One region of the Faecalibacterium sp. AM43-5AT genome, then DNA from elsewhere that is predicted to be linked to it. Evidence: predicted binding sites of a transcription regulator. Region 1 holds the regulator's gene; each other region holds the start of a gene.
What was found. Region 1 encodes HrcA, which represses chaperone genes, less so after heat shock. Its sites were predicted from a motif close to TGTTAGCACTCNNNNNNNNNGAGTGCTAACA; they were not measured.

Region 1 (3,721 bases):
GTAGACCATGATCTTCTGGTCTTCTTCCTTATCGATGCCGTATGCCAGAGAAGCGGCAGTAGGCTCGTTGATGATACGCTTGACGTTCAGGCCTGCAATGGTGCCTGCGTCCTTGGTAGCCTGACGCTGGCTGTCGTTGAAGTATGCAGGAACGGTAATGACGGCCTCGGTAACAGGCTCGCCCAGATAAGCCTCGGCATCAGCCTTCAGCTTCTGCAGGATCATAGCGCTGACCTGCTGGGGAGTGTACTCCTTGCCGTTCAGGGTCACCTTGTGGTCGGTGCCCATGAAGCGCTTGATGGAAGCAACGGTGTTCTCAGGGTTGGTGATGGCCTGACGCTTTGCCACCTGACCCACCAGACGGTCGCCGGTCTTGGTGAAGCCCACCACAGACGGGGTGGTGCGTGCACCCTCAGAGTTTGCGATAACAACGGGCTCGCCGCCCTCCATGACAGCCACGCAGCTGTTGGTAGTACCAAGGTCGATACCAATGATCTTACTCATAATGAAAACTCCTCTCGAAAGAACAAATCTTATTGTTTATGTGATGCTCAAATGTTTGTAAGCGGATGTTATATTCAAAACCCTTTCGGGTTTCTGCTTTGTTATTCGGCCACTACAACGGTCGCATGGCGGACGATCTTATCGCCCAGCTTGTAGCCCTTCTGGTAGACCGTGATGACGGTGCCGCTCTCCTGTCCATCCGGGGCGGGGATCTGCTGCACTGCGTTCATGAAGTTGGGGTCAAAGGGCTTGCCCAGCGCTTCGATCTCCTCCACATGGAGGGCATCCAGCGCCTTGGCGGCCTTGTCCAGCGTCATGGTCACGCCCTTTTTGTAGTTCTCGTCGGTGGTGGGGGCATTTGCTGCCATCTCCAGCGTGTCCAGAATGGGAATGATCTGGTTCACCGCAAAGGAAATGCCATCGTTGAACTTCTGGTCGGCTTCGCGGGTGGAGCGCTTGCGGTAGTTCTCGTACTCCGCTGCCATGCGCAGCAGCTGGTCTTTGGCCTGTGCAGCGTTGGCTTCGGCAGCATCCAGCTTTGCCTTTACGGCTTCCAGCTCACGGGCCTTCTTGTTGAACCAGCCGCCATCCTTCTTCTTGTCATCCTTCGGGTCGGCAGCTTCAGCAGCAGGTTCCTGTTCGGGTGCTGCCTGCTGGGCCTTTTCCTCGGGAGCCGTTTCGGGCTGCTCCGCTTCCTGAGCCGGAGCCGTCTTTTTTGCTTCTTCGCTCATTCCAGATCCTCCTTATAGATCACAGTCCGCCGCGGTACGGCAGCCTGCGGGGTGTCTTTTCGTTTGCCGCTCATGCCCTCGCCCAGCTGATCTGCAAAGTAATGCAGCAGCGGCATCAGTTTCTGGAAGGGCATCCGGGTGGGGCCGATCAATGCAATGGAACCCCACAGGCCTCCGCCCACCAGATACCGGTCGCTCACGATGCACAGGCCCGGGATCTGCGGTTCCAGATCCTCGCCCAGCAGCACGCTCTCACTGCGTTCCGCCGGAGGTGCGATCAGGCCAGCGGCCTGCTCCTCGTCATTCAGCAGTGTGAGGATGTCGCCCACCTTGCCGTCCAGCTGGGGCCAGTCCAGCAGATACTGCTCGCCGCCCAGAAATACATGGGGCTTGACGGAATCCTGCAGGATGGCAGCCGCTGCACTGATAACGGGCACCAGCTCCGGGTCGATCTGGCTGCACAGCTCTGCCAGCAGCCGGGTGGAAAGATCCACCGGCGCTACAAAGGTAAGGTTGCGGTTGAGCAGTGCGGCAAGTGCTGCCGCATTCTCGCGGGAAAGACCGGTGCGCACCCGTGCCACACGGGTACGAACGTAACCGGCCGTGGTAACGGCCAGCACAGCCGCTGCGCTGCGGCCCACCTGAACCACTTCATAGTGGGCGATGCACAGGTCTTCGGCACATGGGGTGCTGATGGCGGCGGTGCAGCCGCTGATGGCGGCCAGCGCCTTGGCGGCACCTGCGGCCAGCTTTTCCGGCTCATGGTCGAGGCTTGCGAACACCGCATCCACACGGGCGCGGCTCACACGATCCAGCGGCTGATCGTCGGTCAGCAGATTATCAAGGTAGTAACGGTAGCCCTTGGCACTGGGCACACGGCCCGCGCTGGTGTGGGGCTGCTCCAGCAGGCCCAGCTTTGTCAGCGCCGCCATCTCATTGCGAAGCGTTGCGCTGGAAACTGCCATGTCAAAGTAGTTTGCCAGCACGCTGCTGCCAACGGGCTCGCCTTCGAGACCATACAGCGCCACGATCGCCTGCAAGACTCGCTGCTTGCGTGCATCCATCGTCATAGCGCCTGCCTCCTTTTTGCGTTCGCTTTGTTTGTTTAGCACTCCTTGTTCCTGAGTGCTAAGACCATTATAGCCAATTTTCCGGTGCTGTCAAGCCCCTTGGAAAAATGTTTTAAAAGATTCATAATTCTGTCATAAACGAAGAAAGCGCCCTCCTTATTATAAGGAAAGCGCTCTGGCATGTTCTTTACTCTTCCATCTGCCTTGCCAGAAATGCCGCTGCCACATTCACGGCCTTGAGCTGGGCGGCATCCGGCGTGGCCGTGCGGTCTTCGGTCAGCAGGGCCACCACGCCGGTCACATCGCCCGCCGCAATGATGGGTGCGGCGCACAGTACTGCTCGGGGCGAGCCCTCGCAGGGCAGGATGCACTTTTCGGCAATGCCCTCGCTCTGGTACAGCCTGCGGCCGTCTATCAGCTTTTCCAGCGGCTGGCTGATGCTGCGGTCGGCCAGTTCCCGTCGGCCGGAGCCGCTCACCGTCAGGATGCGGTCGCGGTCGGCCACCAGTGCGGTCAGCGCAAAGCTTTTGCTGAGCACCTCGGTATACTGGGCCGCTACTGCGTTCATCTCGCCAATGGGCGAATACTTTTTAAAGATCACCTCGCCGTCGCCTGTGGTGAAGATCTCCAGCGGGTCGCCGCGGCGGATGCGCTGGGTGCGGCGGATCTCCTTGGGGATCACCACCCGGCCCAGCTCGTCGATGCGGCGCACGATTCCTGTTGCTTTCATGTTTTTGCTCCTCCGTTTCCTTAAAAATGCCTGCAGCACTAGTATCTGTCAGGCCGGGCCATTTATACCTGCTGCCCCCGCGCAAAAAGACCTGCACGGAAAGCTGTCTCTTCGTTGCGTTTCCGGCAGGGTTCTGCTACAATGATACAAAAAGCCGTTTTCATAAGCACAGCACCCCGCTTATGAAGACAGATCCTAAAATTCTGCTGAGAAAGGCAGGTGTCCGGATGCCGAACATCCTCATTCTGGGCGGCGGTGCCGCCGGTCTTGCAGCCGCGCTGGCGGCGGCACAAAGTGCCCCCGCTGCACAGGTCATTGTGCTGGAGCGCAACCCGAAGCCGGGCAAAAAGCTGCTTGCCACCGGCAATGGCCGCTGCAATCTGGATAACACCGGCATTGCACCGGAGCTGTATTTCACTGCCGACCCGGCAGCACTTCGTCCGCTGCTGGATGCCGTAAATACCGCCGACCCGCTGCGCTGGTTCCGTGCGCTGGGGCTTTACACCCGCACCGACGAGGCGGGCCGGGTGTATCCGTACTCCAATCAGGCGGCGGACGTGCTGGCCCTGCTGGAGCACCACCTTGCGCAGCACCATGTGCAGCTGCGCACCGGCTGCACCGTGCGCACCCTGAGCCAGAGCCGCAGCGGCTACGCCGTGCAGTTCGATACGGCAGAGGGCTCTGCC
Region 2 (3,721 bases), on a different contig from region 1:
TCCTGGGGAAATACCCGAAAAAACTGCTGATCGACATTAGTGGTCAGCACAAAGACCGGTTTATCTGCAACAAGCGTTTGCAGATCCAGATAGGGCTGCCCCGTAGGGGCTTCCCACATGAAGCGCATATATTGGCTGTAATATCCCCACTGCTCCCCATAGCTAGAAAAGCAATGGTAGAATCCAGCCAGTGGAGAGGTAAAGCCATACTGTTCACGAAAGGGAGCCAATGCCTCCGAAAGTGCCGGGGACCAATGGTAGTGGTCGTATCCAGCTGCGCTTGACAGGCCGGAGCCGCCTCCGATCACAACGGCATCTGCTTGAGCAATACGCTCGGCAAGTTCCTGAAGCGCTGCTTGGTTTCCAACCCTCATTGATCGTTATCTCCGCTTTCCATGGTGTTCCGTGCATCCCGCAGCACTTGAGCAATGTCGGCCACAATGGTCATGCCCTTATTCTCCAACTGCTTGGGCAGGAAGTCATATTTGTCGTTGACAGCAATATATCGAGCATGGGGAAAGCTGAGGGTCATGTTCCAGAAAGGCTCTTGGATAAACATGGGAGTCATTCGACCAACGCCCAACTCCAGGAACAGAATTTTGCTGTCTTTGTGTTCCAGTACGTAGCGAGAAATTTTTTCGTACTGTTCTTCATATTTCTTTCCTTGCAGGAAATTCCCATATCCTCGCACCCAGGGGAAAGCCTCGCCGCCGCAGTGAGGGCACCGGGGAATGAGATCCGTGGGAATCTTCGTGCCATCCCCCATAGCGGCCACCATATCAGCCACTGGCTTTACCGCATCCCAGGTGTCATCGGTACAGCAGGCGGCACACTGGAAGAACCGGTGATCTCCCTGGATCTCCGCCACCTTCTCCTCCGGGTAGAGCTTGACAAACTGGGTATCCTGATTGGTGGTGAGGATGAAGAAGTCCTTGCCTTTCAACAAAGCGTCTAGATCCAGATAGGGATGACGCACAGGTGCGGTCTGGGTGGTGTGAAGGAATGTGGCGAGATACCCCCAATACTCTTCCCTTGTCTTCCAGGGGTGCATCATCCCTGCAAAAGCACCTTTGAAGTGGTACTTCTCGGCAAAAGGGTGGAAGTATTTGCGGTAGGAGTCGTTGTCCTCATAGTAAAAATCTCCGCCACCGGCAGCGGACAGGCCGGAGGCCCCGCCCACTACCACACAGTCAGCTTCCTTTACCTCCTGTACCAAACGATGGATCTGTTCGCTATACGGCAGCGGCTTTTTGTCAGTCAGCTGATAAGGCGTACTGCCGGAAGCATAGATAGGATAGTGCCTGGAATAATTCATCTGGGTCTGCATGACCAAATCATCATAGAAGTTCATTGTCACCATTCCTTTCGAGTGGGTGTTATTTTTATTCTTACTTCAAATCATTTTAGCATCCTCTTGCGCTGTTGTCAATATGCTGTTATAATAAAAATAACATCAAAGAAAAAAGGAGATCAGTCCATGAAATATCCCACCCGCCTTAGCGATGCTGTTCATATTCTGGCTTTTATCGCTCTGTACCCAGACTGCGACCTGACCAGTGACAAGCTGGCAGAGAGCATTCAGACGAATCCTGCCTATGTGCGCCAGCTCATGTCCGCCCTGCGGAAGGGTGGACTGCTGGTCAGCGTGAAGGGACATCCCCGACCTGCTCTGGCTCGTGAGCCGGAGAAAATCACTCTACTGGATGCCTATCGGGCAGTAGAGGGCGACAAGCCCCTGCTCCATCAGGACGTCCACACCAACCCCGCTTGTGGCGTGGGCGTAAATATCCAACTGGTGCTGCGGGATTTTTACTTGGACATTCAAAAAACAGCGGAACAAAGAATGCAAGAGATCACGCTGAAAGATGTGCTGGAACAATATCACATGAAGTTAGAAGGGATGCTCTTGCAGCGTTTATGACAGATTGATTTTCAGAAACTCTTCCATTTGGGACAAAAATTCTTCTGAACGGGAAATACAGAACCTCCTTGCCGGACTATACTGGAAACCAGAAAGACCGACACCCCGTATGGGTGTCCTATTTTCCGGCAAAGGAGGTTTCAAAAAATGCAGGAAAAGTACAATGTCACAGGCATGACTTGTGCGGCCTGCCAGGCTAGGGTACAAAAAAGCGTATCCAACCTGACCGGCGTGCAAGAGTGCAATGTCAATCTGTTAAAAAACAGTATGGTGGTGACATACGACGACAAAAATGTAAACAGTGGGCAGATTATCGCCGCTGTAGAAAAGGCGGGCTATGGCGCATCCATACAGCAGGTCAATGGAAAATCAGCTGCCCAGGCTGTCTCCCCGGTGGACACGGCGAAAAAGGAATACGAAACGATGAAGCGCCGGGTCATTTGGTCCTTCGTATTCACCATTCCGCTGTTCTACATGAACCGAAAGCGGATTATCTGCTTTCCGGCAAACTGTTCTGCGCAAAGTGCGGCTGCACCATGAAGGGCGTAAGCGGGCACAGCGGCGGCAACGGTGAGGTGTACCGCTACTACGCCTGCTCCAACCCCCAGTGCCGCAAGCGCAATATCCCGAAGGATGATTTAGAGGGCAAGGTGATCCGCTCCATCTGTGACCACCTGTTGCAGCCGGAAACGATGGAACTCCTTGCCGAAACGATGGTCGAGGTGCAGAAAGCCGACATGGAGAAGCCCAACGCTGAGCGCGATGTGCTGGAACAGGAACTCCGGGATGTGCGCCGCAGGAGCAAGAACATCATGGATGCCATCGAAACCGGCAGTGCAAACCCCCAGCTTGTCGCCCGTCTGGATGATCTGACCCAGCAGAAAAACACGCTGACCTATCAGCTCTCCACGATGGAAGCTGAGAAGCCCCTGCTCTTCACCAAGGAGCAGTATCTTTTCCTGTTGCAGCAGTTCTACGCCCAGCCCACAGAGCAGGACGATGCCTATAAACGCCGCCTTATTAACACTTTCGTAACAAATATAGAAGTTAGTGATTCCGAACTGCTTATTTATTTTAACATTTCCGAAGAAACCGAAAGCAAAAAAAAACGCTCCCCAGTTGAACTTTGATAAATCAAGTTCGACTGAGAAGCGTCTGGTCCGAGTGGCGAGAATCGAACTCACGGCCTCTTGAACCCCATTCAAGCGCGCTACCAAAACTGCGCTACACCCGGATATCTGCAAGCGGTTATCGCTCACAGCTCAATTAGTATACTTGATTCAGGGTGTTTTGTCAAGCTTTTTCTGCCAGTTTTTTGCAAATAAATTTTCAAAACTCCGGCTCGTTTTCCTGCAGCGGCTGATTCCCTGCGGGAAACGTTTCAAATTCAACAGTGGCAAGTGCAATTGCAAACACACTTTCGGCACCGGCTGCCAGCAGCGCCTGTGTGCAGGCTGCTGCCGTGGCACCGGTGGTGATCACATCGTCTACCAAAAGCACCTTTCTGCCCTCCACAAGTTCCGTGTCCGTCACCCGGAAGGCACCCGCCACATTGGCAAGGCGCTGCTCAAAGGGCAGGCCCGCCTGATGCCGCTTTGCACGAGTGCAGCCCAGTGCTTTCGGGTACAGCGGTATCCCCAGTGCGCGGGCCAGCGGCACCGCCATGAGCTGCGGCACATTGTAGCCGCGCGCTCTGCCGGATGCCGGTACGGGAACGATGCAGTCGTACCCAAGGGACATGCCTTCCACAAGCTCCGGCACCGGTTCTGCACCGGCCATATGCATCTCGCTGCCAAAGGC
Region 3 (3,721 bases), on a different contig from region 1:
GAAAGGCCTTGCTGTAATCAGCTTGCGTGAACCACAGCGGAAAGACCCTCATAAGATACAGAAAAGATTTCTGTATTTTTCTTGACAGTTTTCCCATATTCTGTTTTAATACATCTGATAAAAGGGAGTAAAGGGCAGTGTTCCGGCTTATTCTTCGGGAGACTGCTGCATGGCAGCGTCATCACGGCAGAAATGCCCGATGTCATGTGTTCGCTTGAGACTTTTGTCACAGACAAGGTGCTGTGGCGGGAGTCTCTTTTTTCTTGTCACCGCACCGGAGCACAATAGGAGGCAAGAAAACTATGAACTTTCTGAACACATTCGCAAGTCTGTTTTCCAATTTTGGAAACCTGACCTGGCAGATGGTGGTGATGTGGGGCATTGGTGCATTGCTCATCTACCTTGCCATCGCCAAAAAGATGGAGCCGAGCCTGCTGCTGCCCATGGGCTTCGGAGCCATTCTGGTCAATCTGCCGCTGTCCGGTGCCATCACGCAGGGCGATACCGTAGGCCCCATTTCCTCCCTGTTTGAAGCAGGCATGTCCAACGAGCTGTTTCCCCTGCTGCTTTTCATCGGCATTGGTGCTATGATCGACTTTGGCCCCCTGCTGGAAAAGCCGTGGCTCATGCTCTTTGGTGCCGCAGCGCAGTTTGGTATTTTCTTCACCCTGTTTCTGGCAGGCTTCTTCTTTGATCTGAAGGATGCTGCTTCCATCGCTGTCATTGGTGCAGCGGACGGTCCCACCGCCATTTTTGTAGCTAACACCCTCAACTCCCAGTACCTTGGTGCCATCATGGTGGCAGCGTACAGTTACATGGCTCTGGTGCCCATCGTGCAGCCGCCGGTCATTAAACTGCTGACCACCCAGAAGGACCGCCGCATCCGGATGCCCTATGAAAAGGGCAATGTCAGCCAGCTGACGAAGATCCTGTTCCCCATTGTGGTAACCATCATTGCCGGTATGGTAGCTCCTGCCAGCGTAGCTCTAGTTGGTTTTCTGATGTTCGGCAACCTGCTGCGGGAGTGCGGCGTACTGAACGCCCTCAGCGAAACCGCGCAGAATGTGCTGGCAAACCTCATCACCATCGTGCTGGGCCTGACCGTGGCCGGACAGATGACCGCTGACAAATTTGTCCGGCCCGATACCCTGCTCATCCTTGCACTGGGTCTGGTAGCCTTCGTTTTTGATACCGCAGGCGGCGTGCTGTTTGCAAAGCTGCTGAACCTGTTCCTGCCCGAAGGCAAAAAACTGAACCCGATGATCGGTGCAGCCGGCATCTCGGCCTTCCCCATGAGCGGCCGTGTGGTCAACAAGATGGGATTGGAAGAAGATAACCAGAATTTCCTGCTGATGTACTCCATCAGCGTCAACGTTTCGGGGCAGATCGCATCCGTCATTGCAGGCGGCCTGATTCTGACCCTGATGGCTTAACGGAGGTACACTTATGCTTCATCTTTCTTCGTGGATGACCACCATGCCCATGATGCTCATCGGCATGGTCGGCATTCTTCTCGTCATTGGTGTCATTGTTCTGGCTGTGATGCTGCTCAACCGGCTGACAAGTCGGAAATAATTCATCCCATCAAGTAGAGATATCAGAATACAAAAACCCCCGAAGAGCTTTTTACGGTTCTCCGGGGGTTGGTTTTATGCGCCGGTGTTCCTCACACCGGTGCACAAACGTTATTCGATTTCAATGAGATTGGGATTCGCAGGCAGAGCCTTCTGCTGCTGCGGTGCGGGCAGCACGATGTGCAGGATGCCATCCTCGAACTTTGCGTGGATGTCCTCCTTCTTCACGGCATCACCCACATAGAAGCTGCGGGCACAGGTACCGGAGAAGGTCTCACGGCGCAGATAACGGCCATCGTTGTCCTTCTCATCATTGGAGTGGCTGCGGACGGCCTGAATGGTCAGGTAGCCGTCGCTCAGTTCCATCTGAACGTCTTCCTTCTTGCAGCCGGGCAGGTCAACAGCCACATCATAGTTGCCATCGGCGGTCTGCTTCACATCGGTTTTCATCATGTTTGCGCCGCGCTTGCCGAAGGCTTCACGCTCTTCACGATTCATTGCACGCTCCAGCGCACCGTCGTTCCAGAACGGATCAAAGAAATCATCGAACAGATTTTCATGGAAAACAGCAGGCATAAACATAAAACAACCCTCCAATCCCGGCGTTCGGGTCGGGCATAAAATCAAGATCGTGCATCAGGAGCGGAGTCTTCCCGGGAGCCTTGCGGTTCCCTCATGCCCCTTTCTCCTGAGCACGCCACTGTTATAGCACCGTTTATTAGCAGTGTCAATAGTAGAGTGCTAAAATTCATAAAAGAATAATACTTTTATAATATTTCATGCAATTCTCGGCAAAATCGTTTGCACTGGATTCAATTTTTTCTTCTCTGATCGTAGTCTTTCGCTGTGACAGAACGGATGCAAGCCGTTTCTTCAGAACCAGGCGATCCATTGCCCGCGTAAACCATGCAGTTGTCAAAAAGTCTCTCTGTCCTTGCAGCGTCTTGCGTTCTGCCGGTCCACCCGCTATAATAATGTGGAAACCGAGATGAAAAGAGAGTGATATTGTGGAAGAGACCGAGATCAGTCATTTTCTCCACATTCTGGTCCGAATGGGCGAAGCTTTACAAAACAGCGGCGCAGAAGTATTCCGCGTTGAGGACACTTTGAACCGGATCGCAATCGCCTATGGGGCAGAAGATGTGAATGTATTCGTGATCACATCCAGCATCGTGGTCACGCTTACCATGCCCTCGCTGCCGCCGCAGACCGAGACCCGCCGCCTGCGTCACGCTGCCAGCAATGACCTGCTGACCTTGGAAAAGCTCAATGCGCTCAGCCGCCGTATCTGCACAGCGCCTCCTTCCATAGAAGAGTTTCAGCGCCAGCTGAATGCCATTCTGGCACAGCATCCGGACCCAAGACTGCATCTTGCCGGCAGTGTGTTGGCTGCTTCCAGTTTTGCCATCTTCTTTGGTGGAAATCTCTGGGACGGCCTGCTGGCCGGCGGCATTGCCGTTCTGATTTGCTGGATGGAGCGCTATCTCTCGCCTTTTTGTATGAATGGCGTAGAATTTCAGTTTATAGCATCCTTTCTCAGCGGTGTCTCCACTCTGCTGCTCTGCCGCTTTGGGATGCAGTTTCATGCCGATAAAGTTCTGATTGGCATCATCATGCTGCTGATTCCCGGCATCATGCTGACAAATTCCATCCGGGACATCCTACTTGGGGACATTATTTCCGGCTCTCTTCGACTGGTGGAAGCCATTCTGATGGCCGCCACCCTTGCACTCGGCATAATGGCCGCCATCTGGTTGATGGGAGGAATTTCCGCATGATACAGGTTTTTTCGCAGTTGCTCAGTGCTGCCCTTGGTTCGGTCGGTTTTGGACTGATCTTCAATCTGAACCGGCGCTACTTACCCGCCGCCGGTGTAGGCGGACTTCTGGCATGGCTGGCTTATCTTCTTGCCGCCAACACCCTGCGCAGCGTCTTTCTTGCCAATCTGTTGGCCGGTTTCTGTACCGCTCTGTATGCCGAAATTCTTGCCCGATGCTGCAATGCACCCTCTACGCCTTTCTTCATCACCGCTGCCATTCCCCTCATTCCCGGAAGCACCCTCTATTACTGCATGAACGCAGTCGTCTCCAATGATTTGTCTGCTGCAGGGCATTTCGGAGAGCAGACCTTTCTGGCCGCTCTTGGAA
Region 4 (3,721 bases), on a different contig from region 1:
GGAGCAGATGCTGGCAAGGGTCACCTTTACAATGGCGTCCCGCTCGTGCTGCAGCACCGGCTTTGGTTTTTCCATCAGGGCAAACGTTCTCTCTGAAACATAGGTATAGGTCAGCATGCTTTTTACCTCCACGCGCTTTGACCTTTCCGAACGGAGTATACCACGCAGCTATGGCAAAGAGCAAGCCGCAAAAGGCCCGCCCTTTGCGGCAGCTCTCCGCCGATCAGATCTTGGGCTGATACTGCATGCTGGACACATTGTAAATGGTAACAAAAGCCTTGGGGTCTTCCCGGTTGATAAAGTTCATCAGCTTCTGATATTCGCTCTTGTCCACGATGGTAATGATCTCGTTGTGCTTTTCCAGATTGTATGCACCGATGGCCTCGTACATGGTCGCACCGCTGTGCAGGTCATGGAGGATGAACTGACGCAGCGCCTCCTCTTTTTCGGTGATGATGCAGACTCGGCGTTTGATGCTGTTATCAAAGATGAAATGGTCCAGCACGATGCCGTTGAAGTAAGTACCGAGGATACTCAGCACCACGGTCTTTTTATCGTAAACCAGGGCCGCGGAAAGCGCCACACACATTCCCGACAGAGACATGGCTTTTCCCAATTCCATGTGCAGGTACTTGTTCATGATCTTTGCCACGATATCCAGCCCGCCGGAGGATGCATTGCGGTTGAACAAAATACTCAGCCCGATGCTGACCACCAGAATATAGCACAGCACGTCCAGCTCCTGACTGCCGGTCATCGAGCCGAACTCCGGGAACAGCTTTTCAAACAGCCCCAGAAACACCGGCAGCAGCACACTGGTGTATACGGTCTTTGCGCCAAATTCTCTGCCGCAGGTAAAGAACCCGATGATGAGAAGCACGACGTTCAGGATCATCGTAATGACCGACAAGGGCAGCGGCACAAAATTGGACAGCACGATGCCAAGGCCGGAAATGCTGCTGACGGATGTATGGCTCGGCACCAGAAAAAAGAAAACGCCCGCCGCAATGATCGCCACCGCCCCGGTCAGGACTGCCGTCTCCCTCAGGACTGCGCCGGTCTTTCCTTTTACATCACTCATCTTTGTCCCCCTAAAGTCAAATTTGTTTCACTGATCTCCTCATCTTTGTCGATGCGGACAAGGAGCTTACCGCCAAAGCGTTTGTATTCCATAGTGAAGTACCTCCATAAATTCTGAAGTTGCTGTTCTCAGTATACCATGTTTTTCCCTTGCGGAAAAGATAGCGAAACAAAAATGGCCCCGGAGGGCTTGTTACAGCTCTCCGGGGCCACTTTATGTGCGTTGTGCCTTGGCGCACACGACCGGCGTTTTACTCGATCTCGATCAGGTTCGGGTTCTCAGGCAAAGCCTTCGTCTGCTGAGGAGCAGGCAGCTCGATGTGCAGGACACCATCCTCGAACTTTGCGTGGATGTCTTCCTTCTTCACATCGCCCACGTAGAAACTGCGCGCGCAGGTGCCGGAGAAGGATTCGCGCCGCAGATAGCGGCCCTTCTTATCCTTTTCGTCGCTGCTGTGGCTGCGCACTGCCTGAATGGTCAGGTAGCCGTCGTTCAGATCCATCTGGACGTCTTCCTTCTTGCAGCCCGGCAGGTCAACCGCTACTTCGTAGCCGTTGTCCGTCTGTTTGACATCGGTCTTCATCATGTTTGCACCACGCTTACCAAAGGCGCCACGAGCCTCACGGTTCATAGCACATTCCAGTGCAGCGTCATTCCAAAACGGATCGAAGAAATCATCGAACAGGTTTTCATGGAAAACAGTCGACATAAGCATAAATCATTCCTCCAATCCCGGCGTTCGGGTCGGGGCAAAAAATCTGAAGCGTCCACTCGGAAAGGCTTTCCGGGGAGCCTTGCGGTTCTCCTTTTGCCCTTCCTCCTGAGCACGCCACTGTTATAGCACCGTTCATTAGCAGTGTCAATAGAAGAGTGCTAAAGTTCATGAAAGAATAATACTTTTATAAAATCCTATGCAATCTTTTCAAAATTCAGTCACATCATCGCATTTTATATCATCTTGGCAATCATGAAGCACAACAGTTCATACCTGCAATCAATCCCCGTGCCACCGCAGCGGTCATGACGGTATCATCGGTGAAGTGCGATTTCTCGCTCAGCAGCGGAAAATCCTTGTGCTTGTAATTGTTGTGGTCAAATTCATAGGGACTGCCCACGATGTCACCCAAAATTGCTCCTAACATGGCTGTTTTCTCCCTTACCTATGATGCCGCTTCTGGAAATCAGCTTCGATTTGTTCTTTCCACTCTGCGCCGATGGCCGCGCAGCAGGGTGCCTCCCGCATCCGGGAAACCGTCTCGCTGACAACGTGGTAGTTGACCGCCACGCCCTGTGCGTCATTCTCGAACCGCACAGCCCGGTCGGACGAGATGCCGAAGCGGGCAGCTTCCTTCACGGCGTCCATGTTGGCACCGAGGAACAGGAACTCCCAGCCGTACTGCTCTTTTTCCCGCTCGATCATCCGGCGGATCTTCTCATAGCTAAACCGTTTGCTGGCGTTTTCCAAGCCGTCCGTGGTGATGACAAAGATGACCTTTTCGGCACGCTCGTCCTCCGGCAGATGGCGCTGGATATTCACCATCTTTTCCATGCCACAACCAATGGCATCCAGCAGCGCCGTGCAGCCCCGGACGTAGTACACGGTGGAGTCCTTCAGCCCCCGCTCGTCAATGAGCCGCAGCAGCCGGGTGGTGAAGCTTTCACCGAGATTATCCATCAGGCTTTCCAGACTGCGGGCTGTCCTGGGTGCCGCGGCGGGTGCCGGAACTGCACCTAGCATCGGCAGGGCAGCATCTTCTTCCAGAAGCCTCCGCCGCTCTGACAATTCCCTGCACCGACGGTCAAATCCGTAGCTTTCATCGTTCTGTGCTACATAGTGGTCGTCAATGTACTCCTCCACCGAGGCGAACAGCTTCCGGCTCACGGCCAGCGAGTCCCGATCGTAGAGCACCAGATACACGGTCAGGTCGTGCTCCATGACGTACTGTGTGATGGTGTCCACCGCAATGCGGAAGGCCTGTTCTTTGGGGTAGCCATAGTTTCCGCTGGACAGCAGCGGAAAAGCCACGCTCTCACAGTGGTACTCTGCGGCTAATTCCAATGCGGAGTGGTATGCACCGGCTAATTGTTCAGCTTCGCCGAACCCGCCGCCGTGCCACGCTGGGCAGACTGCATGGAAAATATATTTTGCGGGCAGACCGAATGCCGGAGTACACACGGCTCTGCCCAAATCGCAACGGCCGATGGCTTCGCAGACGGCGGTCAGCTCCTGCTCCCCTGCCGCCTGATAAATGGCACGGCTGGTGCCGCTGCCCTGCAAAAGGTTCCGGTTGGCCGGGTTGACAATGGCATCCGCCGCCACTTTGGTGATGTCATTGCGGATCATCAGAAACGGCATGGTGGTTCCTCCCTCACATGGTTTTCTTCATCCTATCACATCCGGCGGGGCGGTGCAAGGGGTGCTCTTGTTTCCTGTCCGCGCAGCTATTATAATAATAGGTATCGAAAGAAGGTGAGCTTCCTGCACGACATCTGGAATCCATGGCACGGCTGCGTCAAGTGCAGCGAGGGCTGCCAGAACTGCTACATGTATTTTCTCGACCGGATGCGGGACCAGAACGGAGCCGAGATCTACAAAACGAAAAGCGGCTTTTCCTATCCGCTCCAGAAAGACCGCACCGG

Region 2: the regulator HrcA is predicted to act here: its motif matches at 1,352-1,382, upstream of DW937_RS00415 (NAD-dependent protein deacetylase).
Region 3: the regulator HrcA is predicted to act here: its motif matches at 2,291-2,321, upstream of DW937_RS12790 (Hsp20/alpha crystallin family protein).
Region 4: the regulator HrcA is predicted to act here: its motif matches at 1,930-1,960, upstream of DW937_RS12635 (Hsp20/alpha crystallin family protein).

What each region holds. Positions count from the first base shown of each region.
Region 1 is NZ_QVGZ01000003.1:150,505-154,225, reverse strand. Features, by position in the region: gene dnaK (molecular chaperone DnaK) at 1-504, opposite strand, end outside; gene DW937_RS05935 (nucleotide exchange factor GrpE) at 606-1,235, opposite strand; gene hrcA (heat-inducible transcriptional repressor HrcA) at 1,232-2,305, opposite strand; gene DW937_RS05925 (stage V sporulation T C-terminal domain-containing protein) at 2,493-3,035, opposite strand; gene DW937_RS05920 (aminoacetone oxidase family FAD-binding enzyme) at 3,263-3,721, shown strand, end outside.
Region 2 is NZ_QVGZ01000001.1:77,866-81,586, reverse strand. Features, by position in the region: gene DW937_RS00420 (NAD-dependent protein deacetylase, SIR2 family) at 1-374, opposite strand, end outside; gene DW937_RS00415 (NAD-dependent protein deacetylase) at 371-1,351, opposite strand; gene DW937_RS00410 (Rrf2 family transcriptional regulator) at 1,478-1,921, shown strand; gene DW937_RS00405 (cation transporter) at 2,069-2,461, shown strand; gene DW937_RS00400 (hypothetical protein) at 2,458-3,051, shown strand; tRNA gene DW937_RS00395 (tRNA-Pro) at 3,078-3,155, opposite strand; gene DW937_RS00390 (phosphoribosyltransferase family protein) at 3,251-3,721, opposite strand, start outside.
Region 3 is NZ_QVGZ01000013.1:43,565-47,285, reverse strand. Features, by position in the region: partial or broken gene DW937_RS12805 (relaxase) at 1-40, opposite strand, end outside; gene DW937_RS12800 (sodium ion-translocating decarboxylase subunit beta) at 303-1,433, shown strand; gene DW937_RS12795 (oxaloacetate decarboxylase) at 1,447-1,575, shown strand; gene DW937_RS12790 (Hsp20/alpha crystallin family protein) at 1,686-2,156, opposite strand; gene DW937_RS12785 (threonine/serine exporter family protein) at 2,582-3,352, shown strand; gene DW937_RS12780 (threonine/serine exporter family protein) at 3,349-3,721, shown strand, end outside.
Region 4 is NZ_QVGZ01000013.1:17,645-21,365, reverse strand. Features, by position in the region: gene DW937_RS12645 (alcohol dehydrogenase) at 1-117, opposite strand, end outside; gene DW937_RS12640 (YitT family protein) at 224-1,081, opposite strand; gene DW937_RS12635 (Hsp20/alpha crystallin family protein) at 1,332-1,796, opposite strand; partial or broken gene DW937_RS12630 (ADP-ribosylglycohydrolase family protein) at 2,074-2,223, opposite strand; gene DW937_RS15225 (macro domain-containing protein) at 2,238-3,437, opposite strand; gene DW937_RS12620 (DUF5131 family protein) at 3,552-3,721, shown strand, end outside.